Regions from separate parts of the uncultured Acetobacterium sp. genome, predicted to be linked through region 3. Evidence: riboswitches for the same ligand, from Rfam matches in the RefSeq annotation. Region 3 holds a riboswitch; each other region holds the start of a gene.
What was found. Region 3 has a riboswitch for cobalamin ahead of QZ998_RS07465 (ABC transporter ATP-binding protein). Riboswitches for the same ligand answer to the same signal wherever they lie in the genome.
Positions count from the first base shown of each region.

Region 1 (6,788 bases), on a different contig from region 3:
GGACAGGCAGTCCATTCTGATCTGCTGATTTAACTCGCGATTATCGGTTGCTGCCACTGCCAGGTCGATATCAGTGAGCTGATCGATGTGATAGCCGGAATCGATCAGGGTCAGCCGATTGTTCTCGGTTTTAATCAGACCTTCGGAAAAATCCGGACTCACCGCCACCACCTGAGCACCATTTTCCAGCAACGTAATAATTCTTCGGGCAGCAACCTTACCGCCGCCGACCACCAGAACCTTTTTGTTTTTTAAGTTAAATAACAGCGGTGTCATCATTTTGCTGATCTTCCAAGGTTTTTTTGTCCTGAATTCCTGGGAATAGATAGGTCACCGTTTTTTCAATGCCGATGATTTCCGCTTCGCACTCCAGCGACTTAAGCTGTTTAATCGGCGGCATCACCATTTCTCGAAACTTCGAGCGGATCACCTTGGACAAATATAGCTCTTCTTTTTCGGACAAATTTAACCGACCACAAAGGTTTTCAATGGTTTCATCAGCCAATTGCCGGGAGGTTTCGTTTAAGTCGCGGACCATATTATCAACCTTGGATCGGGTCACCCAGGACAGCAGTCCATCGATTTCATCCTGAATTTCGGCAGCAATCTTAGCGGCGATCTTGACCCGATAGGCCATTTTTTCATCCATGATGTTTTTAAAATCATCAATCGTCAGCAGTTCTACCTTGTCCAGGTTGCCAACTGCTTCTTCGACATCCCGGGGCAGCGCTAAATCGATCACGATTAGCGGTTTACTTAGCGGCTTCATTTCTTCGGCCTTTAAAATAACATGCGGCGATGCGGTCGCGGTAATAATCACATCCATTTCAGGGATGATCTGATAACGGTCTTCATAATGAATCATCTGGACGTTTTCATGGATCGCTTCACACTGATGCATATTATGAAAGGTGCGGTTGGTCATATATGGGTTACAAAAGCCTTCAGCCTTCATATAGCGCAGCGCCAACACCCCCATTTTCCCGGAACCGATGATCAGTATTTTTTTATTGCCATAATCTTCGGGATACCTGCGCTTGATATGCTTTACCGCGGTTGAGCTTAGGGATAGCGGGGTTTCGGATATTTTATAATCGGTTTTTACCTTTTTAGTAAAGGTGATCGCCTCCCGAAACATTTTCGTCAGGTATTTTCCGCAACCCTTAACAGCCTGGGATTTTTCCAGGGCATCTTTAACCTGACCCAGAATCTGGTCTTCACCTAAAATCATCGAGTCCAGACCGGTAACCACCTCATAGAGATGGACCATCGCTGCCCGCTCTTTTTTGACAAAAAGATAGGGCGCCAGTTCTGCTGATTTTTCGCTGAGATAAAAATCGGTTAAGATTTTTGCGGCCGCATCCTGGTTTCGGGTCGAGACATAAATCTCGCTGCGGTTACAGGTCGAAAGAATGATCACCTCGGCAATCTCCGCTTCATTCAAAAGGGTTCGGATGGCCTCATTCAGGGTGCGATGGAGAAACGCCCCTTTTTCGCGAATTTCCAAAGGTGTATCCTTATGATTAATTCCTGCTACTACCAGTTTCATCCACTTGAACCTCCTTTTTCTGATTCCTGATCGCTTCTTCCAGGGCGGCAATGCTACGAAAGCCTTTAATCCCCAGACATTCTTCTAGCCGGGTCATCGTTGCCTGTTCCAGACTGGCTGTTTCCAGGGCTTGAGTATTTTTAAAAACTTGGGTGGTTTCGCCTTCTGCCAGCACGCCACCATGATGGAGCACATAGGTATAATCACAAAATTCATAAATAAAATCCATATCATGGCTGGATAAAATAATCTTAATGCCCTTAGCCAGCGCCGCTGTGATAATCGCTTTGACCCCGGCCTTGCTTTTGGGATCGAGTCCCAGTGTCGGTTCATCCATCAGAATGATCTCCGGTTCGACGGCTAAAACCCCAGCCATGGCGACCCGTTTTTTTTGCCCATAACTGAGATAATGGACTGGCCGATCGGCCAAAAGCGTGATTCCGGTAGCTTCCATGGCGGCCTTTACCCGCCCATCGATGAGCTCTGCAGCCATCCCCATGTTTCTTAAGGCAAAGGCCACGTCATCATATATTCCTGAATAAAAGACCTGCTTATCGGATTCCTGAATAACCAGCCCAATTGATTTGCGAAATTCGTAGAGATTTTTTTTCTTATAGGATAAGGGTTCTTCCTTAAAAAAAACAGTTCCCTCAGTTGGTTTGATCAGCCCAATTAAGGCTGACATTAAGGTCGATTTACCAGCACCGTTTTCACCGATGAGGGCGATGCAATTTCCCCTGTTTCCGTCAATGGAGACACCTTTTAAAGCGGTAGTGCCGTCCGGATATTGATATGTCAAATTTTTAGTTTTAATCATTTTTAAGACCTTTCCGATAGCTTACATGAAAGTCTCCCTGATATTGCTTTAATTCCAGGGTTTTTGTCATCTCCTCGTAGCTCTGGATGGCCATGAGAATTAAATTGCTTAACATCATTGCAATCGATTGGATTGAGACTTTTACATTGCGGTAACCAAAGCGTAACTCCTGAGCGGTTGCCATAATTTTTATTTTATCCCAATAATCAAAGATAAAGCGGTAGGTTAGAATAAATATCTCTAAAAAAGTATTGCTGATATGGGCTTTTTTCATCACGCCGGCAATCTGCATCACCGGGGTGGTATAAATCAAAAAAAGCATGCAGGAAACGCCTGACATCGCTCTACAAAAAACCAGACTGGCCAGCACCAAGTTGGCGGTGGTGATGCCGATGGTAAACTGGAAAAAATTAAATGCCACTAAATAGTCACCGCCCCCTTTGGAAATGGTGAATAATAATGCCAGCGCTCCGGGGATAATAAAGATCGAATCAAAAATCAGTGTATGGAGATAAATACGTCCGGGAATTTTTGCCCACAGCAGGGTGCAAGCCACCATAACACCAAAAACCCCTGCCATATACAGGGGTTCACTGATAAAAAAGACCGAAAGGAGCATGATTAATGAAACCACTACCTTAACAGTAGGATTGGCATTGCTAAGTTTATTGGTATGCGCAAAACGATCAATCATGGTAGTCTCCTTCTTCGATGCTGTTAATATTGATATCAGTCACCGGGCTTCAGGTTGGTGACAAACTCCCCTACCGACCAATGACCAAGGGGTCAAACCCTTGTTAATCTGTTTTCATTATTTACGCCGATTTCTCGGCCTTTTCATTTTTTCCCGATTTTTTATAAAGATAGAAAAAGCAGATTCCCAACCCGCCAACGCCTAGGATCTGTTGGAAAAGGAATAGGTTTTCTTCCATCTCGCCGGGATCAAACAAGCTTTCAAACCAGGGCACATAATTTTGATCGATTGTGGTGATGGCCGTTCCGGCGGCGTCATCGGCACCCGCAAACTCGGCCTCTGGCAAGGCAATCTGAGGAATAATAATCAGTGCTCCAATTAGCATAACCAGAATGATTTTAGTTGTCAGCGAGAGTTTCATTTGAAATAATCCCCTTTTCTTTATATTGGTAGATGGCATTGACCACCAGTACGGTTAAAATACCTTCGATGATTGCCAGCGGTATCTGGGTAATGGCAAAAATACTTAAAAATTTAGCAACCGATGCCGTCATCCCACCAACCGGATCCGGGAAGGCCAGACCTAACTGGATCGATGTTGTTATATAGGTCACCAGATCAGCGATACAAGCTGCTAAAAAAACGGTTAGTGCTTTGGGGACATTGAGCTTTGACAACCCTTTATAGATTCCGTAAGCAACAAAAGATCCCACTATTGCCATTGAAAAGACATTGGCTCCCAGCGTAGTCAACCCGCCATGAGCCAGCAAAAGCGCCTGAAATAACAGCGCGATGGTACCAACCACAACGGTAGCAAAAGGACCCAGGACAATGGCACCCAAACCGATCCCGGTCATATGCGAGGAACTGCCGGTTACCGAAGGTAATTTAAAAGCTGATAAGGCAAAGGTGAAGGCGGTTGCAATCGCCAATAAAACTTTTTGCTCAGGCTTGTCTTTAAATATTTTTCCGACCTGATATAATCCGAAAGCGATAAACGGCAGTGATAATACCCACCAGAAGACCGCCCAGCCAATCGGCAGAAAGCCTTCCATAATATGCATGGCGTTGACCGGTTGAGCAGCCAAAAGGACCATTAAAAATACAATTCCAACAAATGTCATGTTTCTTTTTGTGTTTTTTGTTCTTTTCATTTTTACCTCCATTTTTTATATCAACCAGTAAAAAAGAGGGCTTCACACAGCCCATTTCAATGGACACACTAAAAGCCGATAGTTTTATGTACTCAAATCAAAGATAACTGCAAGTATTTCTTTGAACGTTCGGATTTGCTAGCTTGCGTAACGCATTCACTGAATCCACTACTGCCCGAAAAAAAAACCTTTCACCCACATTATGATGGGAAAAAAGGTTTTATCATTACACGTTTCCATTCATTCTATCACGCAATATCATAGAATCAACTTTTGTTAATGTTACTAACTTCCCTTTTCCCTGGAAGGACACTTTAGCACATCATTTTAGTAGGTTTCCTGACTTATAGCTTTTATTCTCCTCGCCTTCCCAGACAAAACGTGCCCAGTGACATATTAAGGAGACATAACTAATTACAGTGACCGGATCGTTCTGGATTCTAACCAGATTCCCTCAATGAATTTATTCATCCTAAATGATTTTTTACATCTCTTATTTAATTGTGTTTATATTATAACACGGATATGATAAATGTACAGGTTTTTTTAGGCGCTTTAAGGCTAAAAATTAGCTTCTTTAAATAGTAACTGGTTAAGTATTTATTAAATTTGCACGACTTTCTATCGCAATCAAGCTTGTAAAATGCTACAATAGATCAAATGTCTGTAATCCTTTAAACCGAAGAGGTATTGTGATGGATAAACTTAAATTCAAACGAACTGTGCCTGCTGTATTTGAACGATTAAACGCCGCCGATGATCCTTCCCTGATATTGTATTATCAAAATATTTTAAGCTGCATGCTGGCATCACCGCTATTATTTCTTGGCGCAATTGCGAATGTCATTATCGTTTATTTTTTTTGGTCTGGAAATCTAACCGAGGTGCTGACCAACAGCGCCATTTTTCTGCTGCTTGGCTTAACCTTTGAAACGATTTCCCGAAAAGAATTAAACAGTGATTCATTTGATCACCTGATTTCGCTCTCCCAATCGACCTGTCTGGCTTTTATCGTGATCCGATACTATCACATCATTGGCCCGGCAGTATGGACTGCTGCTTTTGTGATGATCATCCTTGCCATGATGCGACTAAAAATAACAATGCTGTATTATATTACGGCGACAACTTTTATCTGTGGATTATATGTGACCTTTCTCCTGCCTGTTGATGGATTTCGCTTTGCCCCGGTTTATTTTCTGATTCAGAATATTCTGTTCGCTTTCGTGTTCAGCCTGGCTGCTGCGACCTTTCACATGACCCAGCTTCGATATGACAAAGCGATGAAGCGACTAAATGCGGTGATTACTCAGAAAGAAAAAATTGCCGGCCTGTATGAAACGCTAAATCTCACCAAACAAACCCTGGCCACCCAGAATAAAGAGCTCCAGTCGTCCAATGAAGAAATAAGAAAAAACGAAGAGCGCCTTCATTTTCTCGCTTATTACGATGGCTTAACCGAACTCCCCAATCGCAAAATGATTCTGGAGCGCCTGCATCTACTGGTCAATCGATCTGATGATAAGAAGTCAATCTTTTATATTGTTTTTATCGATCTCGATAATTTTAAAAAAATCAATGATACCATGGGTCATCTTTATGGTGACGACTATTTAAAATATACCGCCAGACGCTTGAAAGAACTCGTTCATGAAGATGATTTGCTGGGTCGAATGGGTGGCGATGAGTTTGCCCTGATCATTCAACGAAATATCAAAGAAGAAGCTGCCTACAACTATGTCGAAAGCCTCCGCAATGAGCTGTGCGATAAAATAAAAACGCACTGCTCAGAATTTAAAGTCAGCGCCAGCTTCGGCATTTCGGTCTTTCCTCAGGACGGCAAAGAACCGATTGAACTACTTAAGAGCGCCGATACCTCAATGTATAAAGCCAAAGAGCTGGGGCGCAATAACATTCAGTTTTTCAGACCCGATATGAAGGAAGAGATCCTCAATAAGATCCAAATGGAATCACTGCTCTTAAAGGCTTATGAAAACAAGGAATTTTTCATCGAGTATCAGCCCCAATTCAATGCCGAAGATCATCGTATCCGCGGCTTTGAAGCCCTGATTCGCTGGAATTCCCCCCACTATGGCCGGGTTTCACCGATGGACTTTATCCCACTGGCCGAAGAAATGGGATTGATCATCGGTATCGGCCAGTGGGTATTGCTGACTGCCTGCCATAAATTTAAAGAGCTGGATAATCGTTTTGCTCAAAATCTTTGCATTTCTGTTAATGTCTCGGCCGTTCAGATCCGGGACAAAAATTTTGTGGCGATTGTTAAAAACGTTCTTGATGAAACCAACATGGATCCCAATCAATTGGAATTGGAAATAACTGAATCACTTTTTATTGACAATATTGAAGAAACGATTGAAATGCTTAATGATATCAAGGCCTTAAACGTCAGAATTTCCCTGGATGATTTCGGCACCGGATTTTCATCTCTGAGCTATCTAAGACGGCTCCCCATTGACACCTTAAAAATTGACAAGTCCTTTATCGATGATCTCTCCGATCAGGACGCTTCGATCCGCATCGTCGGCGATATCATTTCGCTCGGCCATAACC
Region 1 covers NZ_CAKMJU010000034.1:57,072-63,859, reverse strand. The annotation lists gene QZ998_RS07000 (bifunctional precorrin-2 dehydrogenase/sirohydrochlorin ferrochelatase) at 1-279, opposite strand, end outside; gene hemA (glutamyl-tRNA reductase) at 257-1,549, opposite strand; gene QZ998_RS06990 (energy-coupling factor ABC transporter ATP-binding protein) at 1,524-2,366, opposite strand; gene cbiQ (cobalt ECF transporter T component CbiQ) at 2,359-3,060, opposite strand; gene QZ998_RS06980 (energy-coupling factor ABC transporter substrate-binding protein) at 3,182-3,481, opposite strand; gene QZ998_RS06975 (energy-coupling factor ABC transporter permease) at 3,459-4,214, opposite strand; cobalamin riboswitch at 4,526-4,706, opposite strand; gene QZ998_RS06970 (EAL domain-containing protein) at 4,910-6,788, shown strand, end outside.
Region 1: it holds a riboswitch for cobalamin, as region 3 does, so the genes downstream of both, QZ998_RS06975 (energy-coupling factor ABC transporter permease) here and QZ998_RS07465 (ABC transporter ATP-binding protein) in region 3, are expected to answer to the same signal.

Region 2 (6,788 bases), on a different contig from region 3:
CCACAATCCAGAGAAGGGAGGTAAACACTTTGAAGGATGCTAAATGGATGTACGAAGACTATGAATTTGATAATCGCATCGCCAATCTGATGTGGACCATTTCCGGAGATTACGACGAAAATATGGACAGCGGTGAAAAGAGCTTTATTTCAAAGAATGTTGCCCTTTACCACGCTGTCACCGCCGGGGGACGACGAAAATACATTAATTGGCCGGCAGTCAAGAAATACGTGATCAGCCGTCATCGTGCCGGTTTTAATAAGGATATACTATTAAGCCTGATTGCCATTGGCAGTGATGTGGTGGTGGAAGAAAAGATTATTGCCGAACGTCCCGGGGTTTATGATATCCGCAAAAATGCCTACGACGATATTCTTAGCAATTATTACAAAATGCACACCAGTGATTTACTAGAAAAGGTTCGTCATGCCATCATTCTGGAAAAAATTGGTAAAACCCCGATGATGGATACCGAAACCCGAAACATTGCCAAAGCGTTAATGGCGCTGCAAAAGCACGAAGATACCATTGAACTGCTGCGTGGCATTGAAGATGTGTATGTCAAATATTTCCCGATGTTTGTCGAAGGCGAAGGCAGCGATGCTTATGAATCGGGTAACAATAAGAATCATATCCGCGGCGATTTTTCTGACTTTATGTTAGAAGAAATGTTTGAAGATCCTGATGACCAGGATATTGAAGCCTCGATTGAAGAAATTGCCGAAGCCCTGCTGGGAGAATCCCAAGGTGATATGGCCAATATTAGCGATGTAAATGACAACCGGATTTTGCGGGTTCAAGAAGAAGATATCGAAAAAATTTATGAAAAAGTAGCCTATTATTATGGCAACTCTTTTCTTGATATAAGTGAAGTCAAAAAACTCCAGAATCGGGTCTGCAAAGGTACCCATGGTAACTGTCGGATTCATATGACCGATGGGGTTGTCCGCAGCGACAGTGACAATGAATTTCAGCAGAAATATGTGCAGCGGCATCAGGTCAAAAACATTGATGTGTTCCGGGCCAACTACAAGGTATTTAAACGCAACATCAATAAATTAAAAGAAAGCATGGCCAGAACCCTGGTTCAGGAAGAAATTGTCGATGCGATTCCATCCGATGCTGGTAGTCTGATCCCCAACAAACTCTGGCGAATTGGCCGCAGCAGCAATAACAAGGTGTTTGTCAAGACGATTGATAACAACAAGGGCAGCTTTGTGGTCGATATCCTGATCGATTCTAGCGGATCTCAGCGACGCAACCAGTCCCGAGTCGCGATTCAGGCCTATATTTTAGCCCATGCCTTAACCCTGGTCGGGATTCCCAACCGGGTGCTGGGCTTTTCCAGTTTTCTGGATTATACCGTGATCAAACGCTTCCGTGATTATGAATCACCGTTGTCTGCCAATGACAATATCTTTGAATATTATTGCTCTGGGAATAACCGCGATGGTTTGGCCATTAAGGCCACCTGTGAAGATTTGATCAAGCGGAGCGAAGACAACAAAATTCTGATTGTCCTGAGCGATGGCCGCCCCAATGACATCAAGGTGGGGAAAGGCCAGGTCAATGATTTAAGTGAAGCCTATCGTGGTCGGGTTGCGATTGCCGATACCGCCCGCGAGGTGCGGTTTGCCAGACAACTGGGGATTATGGTGCTGGGTGTTTTCACTGGTAAGGAGCAGGATCTGATGGCCGAAAAACTGATCTACGGCAAGGACTTTGCCTACATTAAAGACATCAACCGCTTTGCTGATCTGGTTATTAAATACTTAAAGCAGATTATTATAAGTTAAAAAAACCGCTGTCTGGTGAAAGGGATCATCAGGCAGCGGTTTTAATGGCTTTTAAAAGCAGAAAATTGAGTAATTAAAACAGCAGACCACGATCGGTCTGCTGTTTGAGGTTTGTAGTTAAGCTTATTAATGCTTATACGGTATAGGCAATAATAATATTTTCATCCAACACGCGGAAGGTAAAGCTTTCGGTGATAAACAGTTTAACGTCTTCTTGATCATAAGATTCAAAACCAATGGCAAAATCCTGTCCGATGGTTAGTTCAAAGTTTGGATTATCATAAGGGATCAGAAAAGCGCCATCAAGAACAGTGCTTAATAGTATTTTCCCGCCAATGAGAGCTTCGATCTGTTTAATCAGTGGATAACCATGCGAGCTGATGTTGAGGCGATTATAAGCCACCTCACCGACGATTAAAACAAAGGGGCCGGCTTCAAATTTTTCTTTTAATGTAACCAGACCTTTTGAGATTGCCTCCATAATTTGGGAATCGGTTTCACCAAATGGTATCTTTTCGTTGGCACTGACAGTTTCCAGACCCTTAATTTGACCAGCATCAAAGCCTTTATAAACGGCCGTTTCTTCGAACTCGGCAATTTTCTGGACGGCTTCTTCCAGGTTGGTCAAATCAATATCCTTGGCGCCACGGGTCAGGTTATCCAACTCCCAGCGGTTTAGGGTGAAGCTTATTCGCGCTTCAACAAGCGGTTTGATCTTGAAAACACCAGTTTTCACGAGATTTTCATCGTCGTCGATCAGTTCTAATCGACCTTCTGATACGCTTGTAAAGTCAAGACCTTTTGGTCCATTTACGGTGACAGCTTTTCTTGCCGTTAACCGACTTTTTAATACGGCTTCGGCTCTGCCATCAATTTCACTCCAGGCGAGTTGCGTTAAGGGTGCAATTTCTCTTTTTAACATTATTTTCCTCCTTGATTGATTCTCAATATTATTTTAGATCGCCGACATGAATACCGGATGACCTTGCAGGTTCTGGTGCCGTTTCACTTTCTTCGGCTTCCAGAATTGAACCATCGACAAACAGGTAAGTTCGCAATTCTTCGTCCCATTTATCCATGTTTCGTCTTAACCATTCAATGGCCATGCAGGCGTGTTCAATTTCTTCGTCCCGGTTATGTGCCATAATCGCTTTTAATTCAGGGTCGCTTGTTGCTGCCACGCGTTGGTTGTACCAATCAACAGCTTCTAATTCTTCTTTTAAACTATTGATGGCCCGGGTGATATTCATTGTTTTTTCGTCTAATAATTCAATTGGTTCATGATACTGTGCCATAAAATTTCCTCCTTGTAAATATCGGGTATATAATGTTTATACCCAATTGATTGCGAATTAACAGCAAATATTGTTATATCAACAAAATAGTGTTAGGTTTTCCGGTAGGTATTAAGTGTTACTAAAGAAATTGCATCAACAAAATCCAGAGATGATGAAATGTGATAACTCCATAAGGAGACATCGTTGTTAAACATAGAAATATTACTTTGATTAGTCATAATAAACCCCTTGCTAAAAAATGTGTTTTCGATTAGTATAAAGTCAAACCATGACAGAAGGAATGCGGTGGAAATCCGCAACAGTTTCTTTGCTACTGTAAGGCGATCATGGGTGCAGACGGTCATTGGGTTACCCGAGAAGGCTGTTGCAACAAGCCCCGCCAAGTCAGGATATTTCTAAATGGTTAAGATGTTTGAAGCTTCAAAGAAGGCGGCAAATTGTGAGACCATTTGAAAAAGGCCTGATTCGGGGCAGTGTTTTCCTTATCTGGACAAAATATGGCGCACATTTTGTAAACCTTTTGAAAAAAGGTTTTTTTAGTTTTTTGTAAAATAACTTGTCTAGAAAGAGGGAAACATGGATAAAATTAGGATTAAAGAGTTGCCGGTTGATGTTAATATACAGATGCTGATGAAAAAAATGAACGTAACGTGTGATTCACCGATTTATGATGAATATCAGAATGTGGTAGAGCTTTTAAAAAAGCAAATTAAACCAATGGCGATCATTAAAGCCTGTCCAGTTGAAGTATTCTCAAAATATTTAGTCATAATGGATGGGATCAAGTATAAGAGTAAAACGCTTCATTATTTATTAAAAGACCACGAACAGGTTCTTTTATATTTGCTAACAATCGGTGAAATGCCAACAAATCTCCACCATATTGAGCATTATTTCTTGCAGTCACTAAAGTTGTCAATCATGTATGGTGCTATGAAGCATTTAAAAGCAGCAATTCGGGAAGACTATCATCTTAAGCAGGTAGGAATAGCGAATCCCGGTCTGATCCAGGATTGGGCGATTCAGGATAGCAAGGCTATTTTTGACAGCTTTGGCAGCACCTCACAGAAGATCGGACTTGAGATGGGCAAAGGCTATCTTATGCGTCCAGTATACAGTTCTTCTGGGATTCTCTTCGACGATTTCCATAATTATTGCGATTGCTCAGTGTGCAGCATTGATGGTTGCATTGCCAGAGAGGAAAAGATGACGGGCGACGAAAAGATGGCAAATGTTGGGTGAATGCAAACATTTTGTGATCTTTTACGGAAGTGCAATTTGCGGTAAATTTGTGTTAAAATAGAAGAAAAAATAACAAAGGATGAGGGCAATGCAGATCAATCGATTGCTGGAAATGGTCTATATTCTGTTTGAAAAGAAAAAGGTAACCGCCAGAGAATTGGCCGACTATTTTGAAGTATCTCAGCGAACCATTTACCGGGATGTTGAAGCCTTAGGTGCCGCTGGGATTCCCGTTTATGCCGAAAAAGGAAAGGGCGGGGGGATTCGGCTGCTTGATAATTACGTGATTAAAAAATCGCTGCTTTCTGAAAAGGAACAAGTCAATCTGCTGGCGTCCCTGCAGGGGATGAATGTACTAAACGGACCGGAGGTAGATCCGGTGCTTAGAAAACTGGCAACCCTATTTAAAAAAAAGGATGCCGATTGGATTGAGGTAGACTTTTCCCATTGGGGCGGCGGTATCGATGAGCGGGAAAAATTCAATGATTTAAAAAATGCCATTCTTGGGAAAAATAAGATTGCCTTTGACTACTTCAGTGCGAGCGGCCAAAAGACCGAGCGCACCATTGAGCCGTTAAAGCTCATGTTTAAGGGGCAGTCCTGGTATGTTTATGGATTTTGTCTAAGTAAAGAGGCGCTGCGTTTTTTTAAGGTCAGTCGGATTAGGCAGCTCAGGCAGTTATCAGAGGACTTTTTTCGGACCCTGCCAGAAGGCCCTGTTTTCGAAAAACCGGAAATAGGCGGTTCTCAAATTAGGTTAATCCTAAAAATAGACGCTGCCATGGCTTATCGGATCTACGATGAATTCGACCCGGCTTCAATCACTAAACATCAAGACGGGTCATTTTTGGTAGTGAGCTACTTGCCCGAGGATGACTGGGTGCAAGGATATATTCTTTCCTATGGCGATGCCACCGAGGTGTTAGAACCCCAGTGGCTACGGGAGGCGATTAAGAAAAAATTGGAGAACAGTTTAAGAAAATATCTTTAATATGACATTAGGTGTCAGGTTAAACGGTGTATACTGGATTTATCAAAAAGATAGAAAAGAGGTATACACAAATGGATTATGAACTGGTACAACTAGAAGAAAAAAAGTTAGCAGGCCTTAAAATTCAAACGAGCAATACTGATACCCAAATGGGCGAAAAAATTGGGGCGACCTGGCAACGTTTTTACGGGGATGGAATTGAAGCCTCCCTGGCCGGCAGAAAAAATGAGAAGTGCATTGGCCTTTATACCAATTATGAAAATGGTGCGGCCGGTGACTATGACGTGGTGGTTGGCTGTGAAGTTGATGCTACGGTTTCGCAACCAGAGCTGGTTGAGACAGTAACGATTGCTGCCGGTAACTACGCAAAATTCATTATCCATGGCGATGTGCAGAAGGCCGTCGGCGACTTCTGGATGAAGCTTTGGGATATGAAGCTTGACCGCAGATTTGGCAGCGACTTTGAGGAATATCAACCCGGGGAGGACATGGCCAATGCCGAAATTCATGTCTATATTTCACTGAATTAAGGGAGAAATCAAGAGAGAAATTAAGAGAAAAATCAAAGGAGAAACAGGCGATGGACAAAGTCGATTATAAAAAGCAATTTAAGAGCTTATACCTGCCCCAAAAGCAGCCCGCAATGATAGCAGTGCCGCCGATGTCCTTTGCCATGTTAGACGGTAACGGCGATCCCAATGGGGAAGCGTTTGCGGAGGCGGTGACGGCGCTGTACAGCTTCAGCTATGCGGTAAAAATGTCCTATAAGAGTAAAATGATTCCTGACGGCTATTACGACTATACCGTTTTTCCCCTGGAAGGAGTCTGGGATCTGGTCGACACGGCCAAAACCAGCGCCGATAAAAGCAATTATGCCTATACCGTGATGATCCGACAGCCGGATTTTCTGACCGCTGAACTGGCCGCCCGGTTTATCACGGAAGTCAAAAAGAAAAAGCCCAATGCTTGGCTCGATCAGATTCGGCTGGAAGAATTGGAAGAAGGAATCTGCTGTCAGATGCTGCATCTGGGCAGCTATGATGATGAGCTGGCCAGCTTTGCCCAGATGGAAGCCTTTTGCAGTGACCATGGCTATCGGCGTAGCGACAAAACCCATCGGGAGATTTATCTGTCCGATCCCCGGCGGACCGAGACGGATAAATTAAAAACGGTGTTGCGGTTTAAGGTGAAAGCTGATCAGTATGGCTGATCGGTGATGTGGTAAAGCATCGTGGCAAGCCGTAAAAGTGTGTCAAGAGACCCCTGATTCAGGATGAATCAGGGGTCTTTGAGTTTTTGGTTAGCCGAGGCAATCCACGACCGGGTTGGCTATAGGCGTTTTAGTAAGCGTAAAGTGTCAGGCCGCTGCCGTTATAGACCAGCAGGGAGTTGGTAAAGCTGCTGGGGAGGGACAGGCTTGAGTTAGAGCCGATTTGGTTTTTTTGGTATTCAAAAAATTCT
Region 2 covers NZ_CAKMJU010000134.1:9,347-16,134, reverse strand. The annotation lists gene QZ998_RS16205 (nitric oxide reductase activation-like protein) at 30-1,796, shown strand; gene QZ998_RS16200 (family 1 encapsulin nanocompartment shell protein) at 1,930-2,718, opposite strand; gene QZ998_RS16195 (ferritin-like domain-containing protein) at 2,747-3,091, opposite strand; cobalamin riboswitch at 3,324-3,509, shown strand; gene QZ998_RS16190 (hypothetical protein) at 3,671-4,336, shown strand; gene QZ998_RS16185 (YafY family protein) at 4,425-5,327, shown strand; gene QZ998_RS16180 (GyrI-like domain-containing protein) at 5,399-5,857, shown strand; gene QZ998_RS16175 (GyrI-like domain-containing protein) at 5,908-6,537, shown strand; gene QZ998_RS16170 (YDG domain-containing protein) at 6,668-6,788, opposite strand, start outside.
Region 2: it holds a riboswitch for cobalamin, as region 3 does, so the genes downstream of both, QZ998_RS16190 (hypothetical protein) here and QZ998_RS07465 (ABC transporter ATP-binding protein) in region 3, are expected to answer to the same signal.

Region 3 (6,788 bases):
ACCAATGTCAAAATCCCGGTAAAAAATGCCCAGACTGTTCCATTAATCAGGTACATCCCCATTTTTCCCCAGGGTAGCATGTTATCAATCTGGCCAGTAATCTGGCAGGCAATAACAAATACGATCCCCATAACGACGGCACCAATTAAAGATTTAGTGTCCGTTTTAAAAATACTTCTTTTTCCAATTGCTTGTTCGTTTTGCATTTTTTTCTCCTCTGTTTTTGAATGTTTTTATTTTTATTTATTTCTAATTAGACAATTTTTATGCCCTTATAAAATGGTTTTTACCAAGACCCCGCCAAAGCCGATTATCAGGCAGACGATGGTCATGCCTTCCAGGGGACGGAGATTTATTTTTTTCTGAAAATTTCGCGATGGATGGCGACCATATCCGCGGAGTTCCACCGACAACGCCGCATCACTCGATATCCGCATCGCCCGGTACATCAGCGGTAAAATCGAGGCAGGCAGGTTCCGGATTTTTTCAACTACCGTATCACAGGGCACCCCGCGGGCTGACTGGCTGTCGCAGATGGACTGGTATTCGCCAATCATCACCGGAAAAAACCGGGCTACCATTGGCACCAACATCGCATAACGATAGGGGATATGCCAGTAAATGAGCATCTGCGCCATATCCATAGGGTCGGTGTGAACGCCAAACTGATAGGCGCTTAAGGAGATAATCCCAATTCTCAAAAAAGCCAGCATCGCGGTGGCGACAAAGCCACTGTAAATCTGCAACATTCCCCACGAATAAAGCAGGTCGCCTTCGCGTCCAAAGATCAGATTGATAATCAAGACCTGCGTGCTTAGAATCAGCAACAGGATTGACAGCATTTTGAATGATTTTAAGCTTTTCTCCGAGAGTAGTTCACTGATCAGTATCAAGCCCAGTAATACCCCATTGAGGATCACACTTCGCGAAACCAAGGCTGTAAAAACCAGAAACAGACACCAGGTCAGTTTGAGCCGTGGATCCAGTTTTTTTAAAACAAACATTTAATAATCGCCTCCTTCTATTAGTTCCAGTCGAACTAAGTCCTTTTTGTAATCATCCATTTTGGCTGCTGCAAATTCCAGCGCCAGCTGATGATTGTGCATCACCACAATCCGATTGGCAAAGTCTCTGGCCTCTGTCAAATCGTGGGTCACCAGCAAAATGGTGACACCTTGACGGCTGAGCCGAGCCAGCTTTTCCATCACCAGTTGACTCTGGGGGGCGTTTAAACCGGAGGTCGGTTCATCGGCAATGATCAGCTCGGGGTCACTTATAACGACCGAACCCAGCGCCAGCAATTGGCGCTGTCCCCGGCTCAAGCGCTGGGGATGGATATCTTCGAGACCCGCCAGTCCGATCAGGGTCAGGGTTTCCTGAATCTTTTGCTCCTGCTCGTGCTGACTGAGATTCTTATTGCTACTATTGCTATTTTTTAAAACATAACTGATTTCGTCTTTGACGGAGCTGCAAAAGATCTGATCATCGGGATTCTGAAACAGAAACCCGATCCGGCGCCGCAGTTGACCGACATTTTTCTTTGTCACCGCGGTCCCGAATAGTTCCACGCTACCGGTACTTGGTTTGACCAGCCCTTCAATGAGCTTGAGCATGGTCGATTTACCTGAACCATTCTGACCGATGACCGCCGTAAAATCGCCTTTTTTAAGACTGAAATCCAGCGGCTGGCATCCGGTTATCCCACCTTTATAGCAATGCGACGCGCCGCTTAACTTAATCACGTCGGTACTTTCATCAACCATGAACGGTAGGGGTCGATGGTACTTTTTTTCATTACCGTATTTTTTCTGATATTCGTCAACCGGTAGAAAATCTTTCACCATACCGGCTTCCATTACCAGCACCCGATGGGCGTCTTTTAAAACCGCGCCAGATTTATCCATGACGACCAGGGTCGTGATCTTTTTCTCCCGGTTGAGCTGACCCAGGTGCCGATACAGTTCCGAACTGGTTTTGGGATCCAGTTCGGCAGTGGGCTGATCCAACAGCAGGATCGGGGTTTTCATCGCCAGGATACTCCCTAGCACCACCTTCTGGGCTTGCCCGCCGGATAAGGCATCCGTGGTGCGGTCTGAGAACTCCCGGATCCCGAGAAAGTCCATGATCACATTGACACGCTTGGCGATTTCTGCCCCGGTCAGATTAAGATTGGCCACCCCAAAGGCCAGCTCATCAGCAACCCGTCGGTTGACCATCTGGTTTTGCGGTTCCTGCATCATATAGCCCAGATAGTCAGCCATTTGGCAGAGCGGAATGCTTGACACATCCTGATTGGCTACCGTAACCGTCCCGTTTAGCACACAGGGGTAAAACTTTGGTGCCGCCGAGGTAATCGCGTGGAGCAACACTGACTTCCCCGAAGCCGCTCCGCCGGTAATGGCAATGTATTCTCCCTCATTGATATTTAGTTTAATGTTTTTAAGCGCCGGTTCGCACGCGTCAGGAAAGGTAAGCGTTTTGATATCCAGTTGGATGATGGGTTTCATTGGGTGGCCTCGTGATTGAATTTTTGAATGATGGCTTTATGCCTAAAGCCGGGCACTTCGGTTTTCGCTGAGCTGCGACCTTCGTCGCGGGCTACGCCCTATGCTGAATTGAAAGAATTAAACATTTTATAAGCGAGTTTAACAATATTTAATTCTTTCAATTCAGCGCACGGCTTTATGCTTTCGCGCAAAAAAAGAAGCTCCGACTATCGATAGGTTAATCCTAAGGATAGCCGAAACTTTACCGTCGTTTCATACTCGTTAATTTATGGCAGGTCTCCTGACTCTGGTTTATCTGTTTTTGCGCCTTCCCGTTTCCAGTGGCATGTGCAAAAACAAAACCATTACAGTGATGGGTTCGTCCAGGATTCTCACCTGATTCCCTATTCTCCTTTACAAGGCACCATAAATCGTGTACATATTATATTGAGTCAATCATAGCGAATTTATAAGCTCTTGTCAACTGTTTGACAAAATTTTTATTAATACTCACTCTAATAATCCACAATCTTGCAATATCTTTTCAATTGCTAACCAAATAGAAAGAGAAGGATTTTCTTTATAGAACCGATATCCCTTATACTGCTGTAGGACAAGCCCGTTATCTTCATTATTTTGCATGATAGCCTTTGATCTCTTAATTGCATTTTTTACATCATCTAAAGTCAACTTACTGAGAACTCGCTTGAAATTATCTTCATGCTTATACTGATCAAGATTTTCGAAGCATTCACTATATGCTCGATTGATGGATTTGATGTACTGCTTACGGTGAGTTAAACAACCCTGGCAGTTTATTTTGTGCAATACGATCCATAGTTCAAATGTGAAATTACTGTATCCCAGCAGATATTTAATGGATTTGCCGACTGATTGCGATTGCTTCATTTGATCCAATGTAGTTTGAAACTGGGTTGTGTGAATTTCCTCATTACTCTCGTAGTCAAATATATGGGTTATCTCAGTTTTTCCTAAGTTCACCAGTGATTTTGCCCGTTTCAATGGATTTTTTTGAATGGGGCAGTCAATAGAAATTTTTCTGTACTTTGAAGTTGGTTCGGCATTTACAGTGTCCTGCAACCACTGTAAATACCACTTCTCAGTTTCACCCTCAACGGTAAAGTAGTATTTTCGATTTTCTTTCATCGCTGCTGATCCTCTTTTGTATCATCTAATAGACTTTCAAAAATTGGCGTAAAATCTATGTCTTTGATCGCACCGTAGCGGCTGATAAAGTAATTTTTTAAATAATCTTCGTTCTTACGAACACCGTTCTTGCCTGTTGTACCAAAATCAGAAAGAGAATAGTGAATGCTGCAGTGGGTATCATCATCTCTTTCGACAAATTTTATCTCATCCCGTCGAAATAGATTGGCATTCAGAAAGATCGGGTTATGCGTATTAAAAATCAGTTGTGCGTTATTGATGTTAATCTCGTCGTTGTGAAAAATATTGATAATACTCATCAGTGCCATTGGATGGATCGAAGCATCAAACTCATCAACTACTAAGGTTCCACCATTCAAGAGGGCGTTAACCACCAACGGAAACATATTAATAAAACGAATCGTGCCATATGATTCAAATACCTCAGCTTTTATGGCTGTACTTTTCTCAATCCCATTAAAAAGCGAGTACAATTTCGCTTCGGCTTCATCCCCCTCAATTACATAACCTAAGGCATTAGAGGTGATTCCAAAATAGTTTGCAGCCTCGTTCATCGTCTTTTCAATATAGACCGACTTTTTTTGAGGATCTGAGAATTTGCGAATCAGATTTAATGAGTCTGCACGGTAGATTACCATAAACTTATTATCTAACCAGTTGCTGATTAACAAAGTCAGTTTTGCGCTAAACATCGTTTTAAAACCGTTGCTTAAAAATAGTTCTTCATCATTCAAGTTGCTTTTTGCCAAAGAAATCGCACCTTTTTTATTCTGGTCAAAAGCATTTACTAGTATATTTTCAATCGTATCAAATGTTCCAAACTCCAGGTCTTTGTTTCTGGTAAAGACCACTTCCTCGTTGACTGAAAGAGACTCTGAAATGATCTTTCTCGGAAAATCCGCCTCTAAAAACATGCCAAGGTTTACTTCAAACGAATACTCAATTAAAAAGTTGTTATCAATAAATTTAACAGAGAATGAAACTGGGCTATGCTCTTCGTTTGAGTTATTCGGAATCAGCTCTAGTGCATTAGCAGCAGCATTGGGAGCACTTTTATCGTCTAAATTCCGAATATTTCCGCGAAGAGTGATTGTTTTAAAGGTGTCCATTGCTCCGATGATATTTGTTTTACCGGATGCATTAGGGCCATATATCACCGCCGAGCACAGTCCTTTGTACTCCTTCTTGCCAACTTTTGAATGCTGCACACTATAATCCAGTCCTTTCTGTTTAGGTGCTGGAATCATCGAAAAAACTAATTCCTCTTTAAACGATTTGTAATTCTTCGCTTTGAATTCAAGCAGCATACATTTCCCTCCATTCTGCAAATTTTTATCAAAATTATATTCACATTATATGCTTTACTGGGCAAATAAGTCAATATCATAAACTATTTTACAAAATTTCATCAAATTAATAAATTCTCAACACTGATGTGCGACCCCAACAAGATCCTTTTTTCTCTTTTCCCAGCTTCTTTGTGGACCTTGCTGATTTCGCTTTTGAGTTGTATAATGACAATATCATTGAAATAAAGACGGCATTTTGTTCTTGCATTCGTATTTTAATCGGGAATTTTATGCGCATAAAAATAGTTCGTTATTTCTGCCCTCAAAAATTTCAAGAATAGGAAAACCTTATGAAAAATTTAGAACAAAATCGTCACTTCACTGTAAAAAACTATGACCCTCATACCCATGGCGGCCAGTATCTGGCAAACCTTTCGACCGCCAACTGGGCATCTGAAGCTTTGTTTACCGCCCTGGAACTGGATCTTTTCGAAATTCTGAATGCCTTCGGAGATCATGGCGCCGATGTCCAAGCGCTTTCAGAAAAACTGGAAACCGATACTACGGCATTGTCAACCTTTCTGCCGCTGCTGGAAAGTCTGGGTTTGCTTTTTTGTTATCAGGGCTCTTACAGCAACGCCATCATAAGCAAACGCTATCTACTTTCATCCAGTCCGGATTATCTGGGTCATGCCATCAAGCTGCACCAATTACAGTCTCAAAAATGGCATCAGCTAAAAGCTTCGCTGCTAAAAGACACTCCAATTGAACCGGATAGTGGGCTAGAAGATTTAGCCCATGAACAGCTCGATCAACTAAAGAATAAAGCTATTCCTGAATTGACCCGCATGAAAGCCCTTGACTGTGTCAACTTTTTTCCGGCCTTGTCGGGGAAAATTCTAGTCAGCGGTCCCGGAGCTCAAACAATGGCAGACTGTTTTCTTGAAACCTTTCCGAATCTGGAGATCACCCTGCTTAGCGATGATAATCCCTTCCCGATTGACGCTACTGTTTTTAATGACCCCCAGGCACAGCGGATGGATACCTGTTCCTTAGAAGCACTGCGCGTCGCCTCTGCCAAAAATCAGGCGCTCTATTCTCTGATCATCTTGACCAGCCTGTCAATCAGTAAAGATCATCAACTCATTCTAAATGAGTTGCTCGCCTGTTTACCAATGCTTCAGTCTGATGGTATCCTGATGCTTCACGACGCCTTTGACGAGCATGCAACTCTAATGACCCGGTTATCCGGAGTCAATTGGATGATCAATTCTGGGAGCCAGGTTTGTTCCGCAAAAGAAGTCATCCGCAAATTTGAGGCAGCCGGTCTCACCACCACTGCTCTGGTTCCGCTTGAAACCGATACCGCTGTCATTTTTGCCGGAAAATCGCCATCTTTTTTGGAAGCTCTGGCTTTGACCCCGATTCAACGCTTAAAACACCCGATTCTTAACATCGGCTTTGATGACGTTTTAGAAATTGCCACCGATTCGGTGGTGGTTACCGAATTTGCCAAAAATAAATGCGCCTTTGGCTGCTCTTCGGCCAATCTCAAACATTGTCAGGCTAATGAGATCCCCTTTGAAGAAACCGGCCGGCTACTTTCCACCTATTCCAGGGCATTTCTGATTAGAGGAACCCCGGGAACTGGAGAATTTCAACGAAAGATCTTAGTAGCCGAACGCTTAGCCTTTACTGGCGGTTTTCACAAGGCCTTTGCCTTCTGGTCGGGACCCTGTCATATCTGCCCCACCTGTGATTTGGCAAAACCGTGTCTTAACACGAAAAATCGCCGTCCCTCGATGGAAGGCTCCGGCATTGATGT
Region 3 covers NZ_CAKMJU010000041.1:26,680-33,467, reverse strand. The annotation lists gene QZ998_RS07475 (hypothetical protein) at 1-206, opposite strand, end outside; gene QZ998_RS07470 (energy-coupling factor transporter transmembrane component T) at 273-1,004, opposite strand; gene QZ998_RS07465 (ABC transporter ATP-binding protein) at 1,005-2,507, opposite strand; cobalamin riboswitch at 2,760-2,930, opposite strand; gene QZ998_RS07460 (RloB family protein) at 2,997-3,653, opposite strand; gene QZ998_RS07455 (ATP-binding protein) at 3,650-4,921, opposite strand; gene QZ998_RS07450 (DUF2284 domain-containing protein) at 5,314-6,788, shown strand, end outside.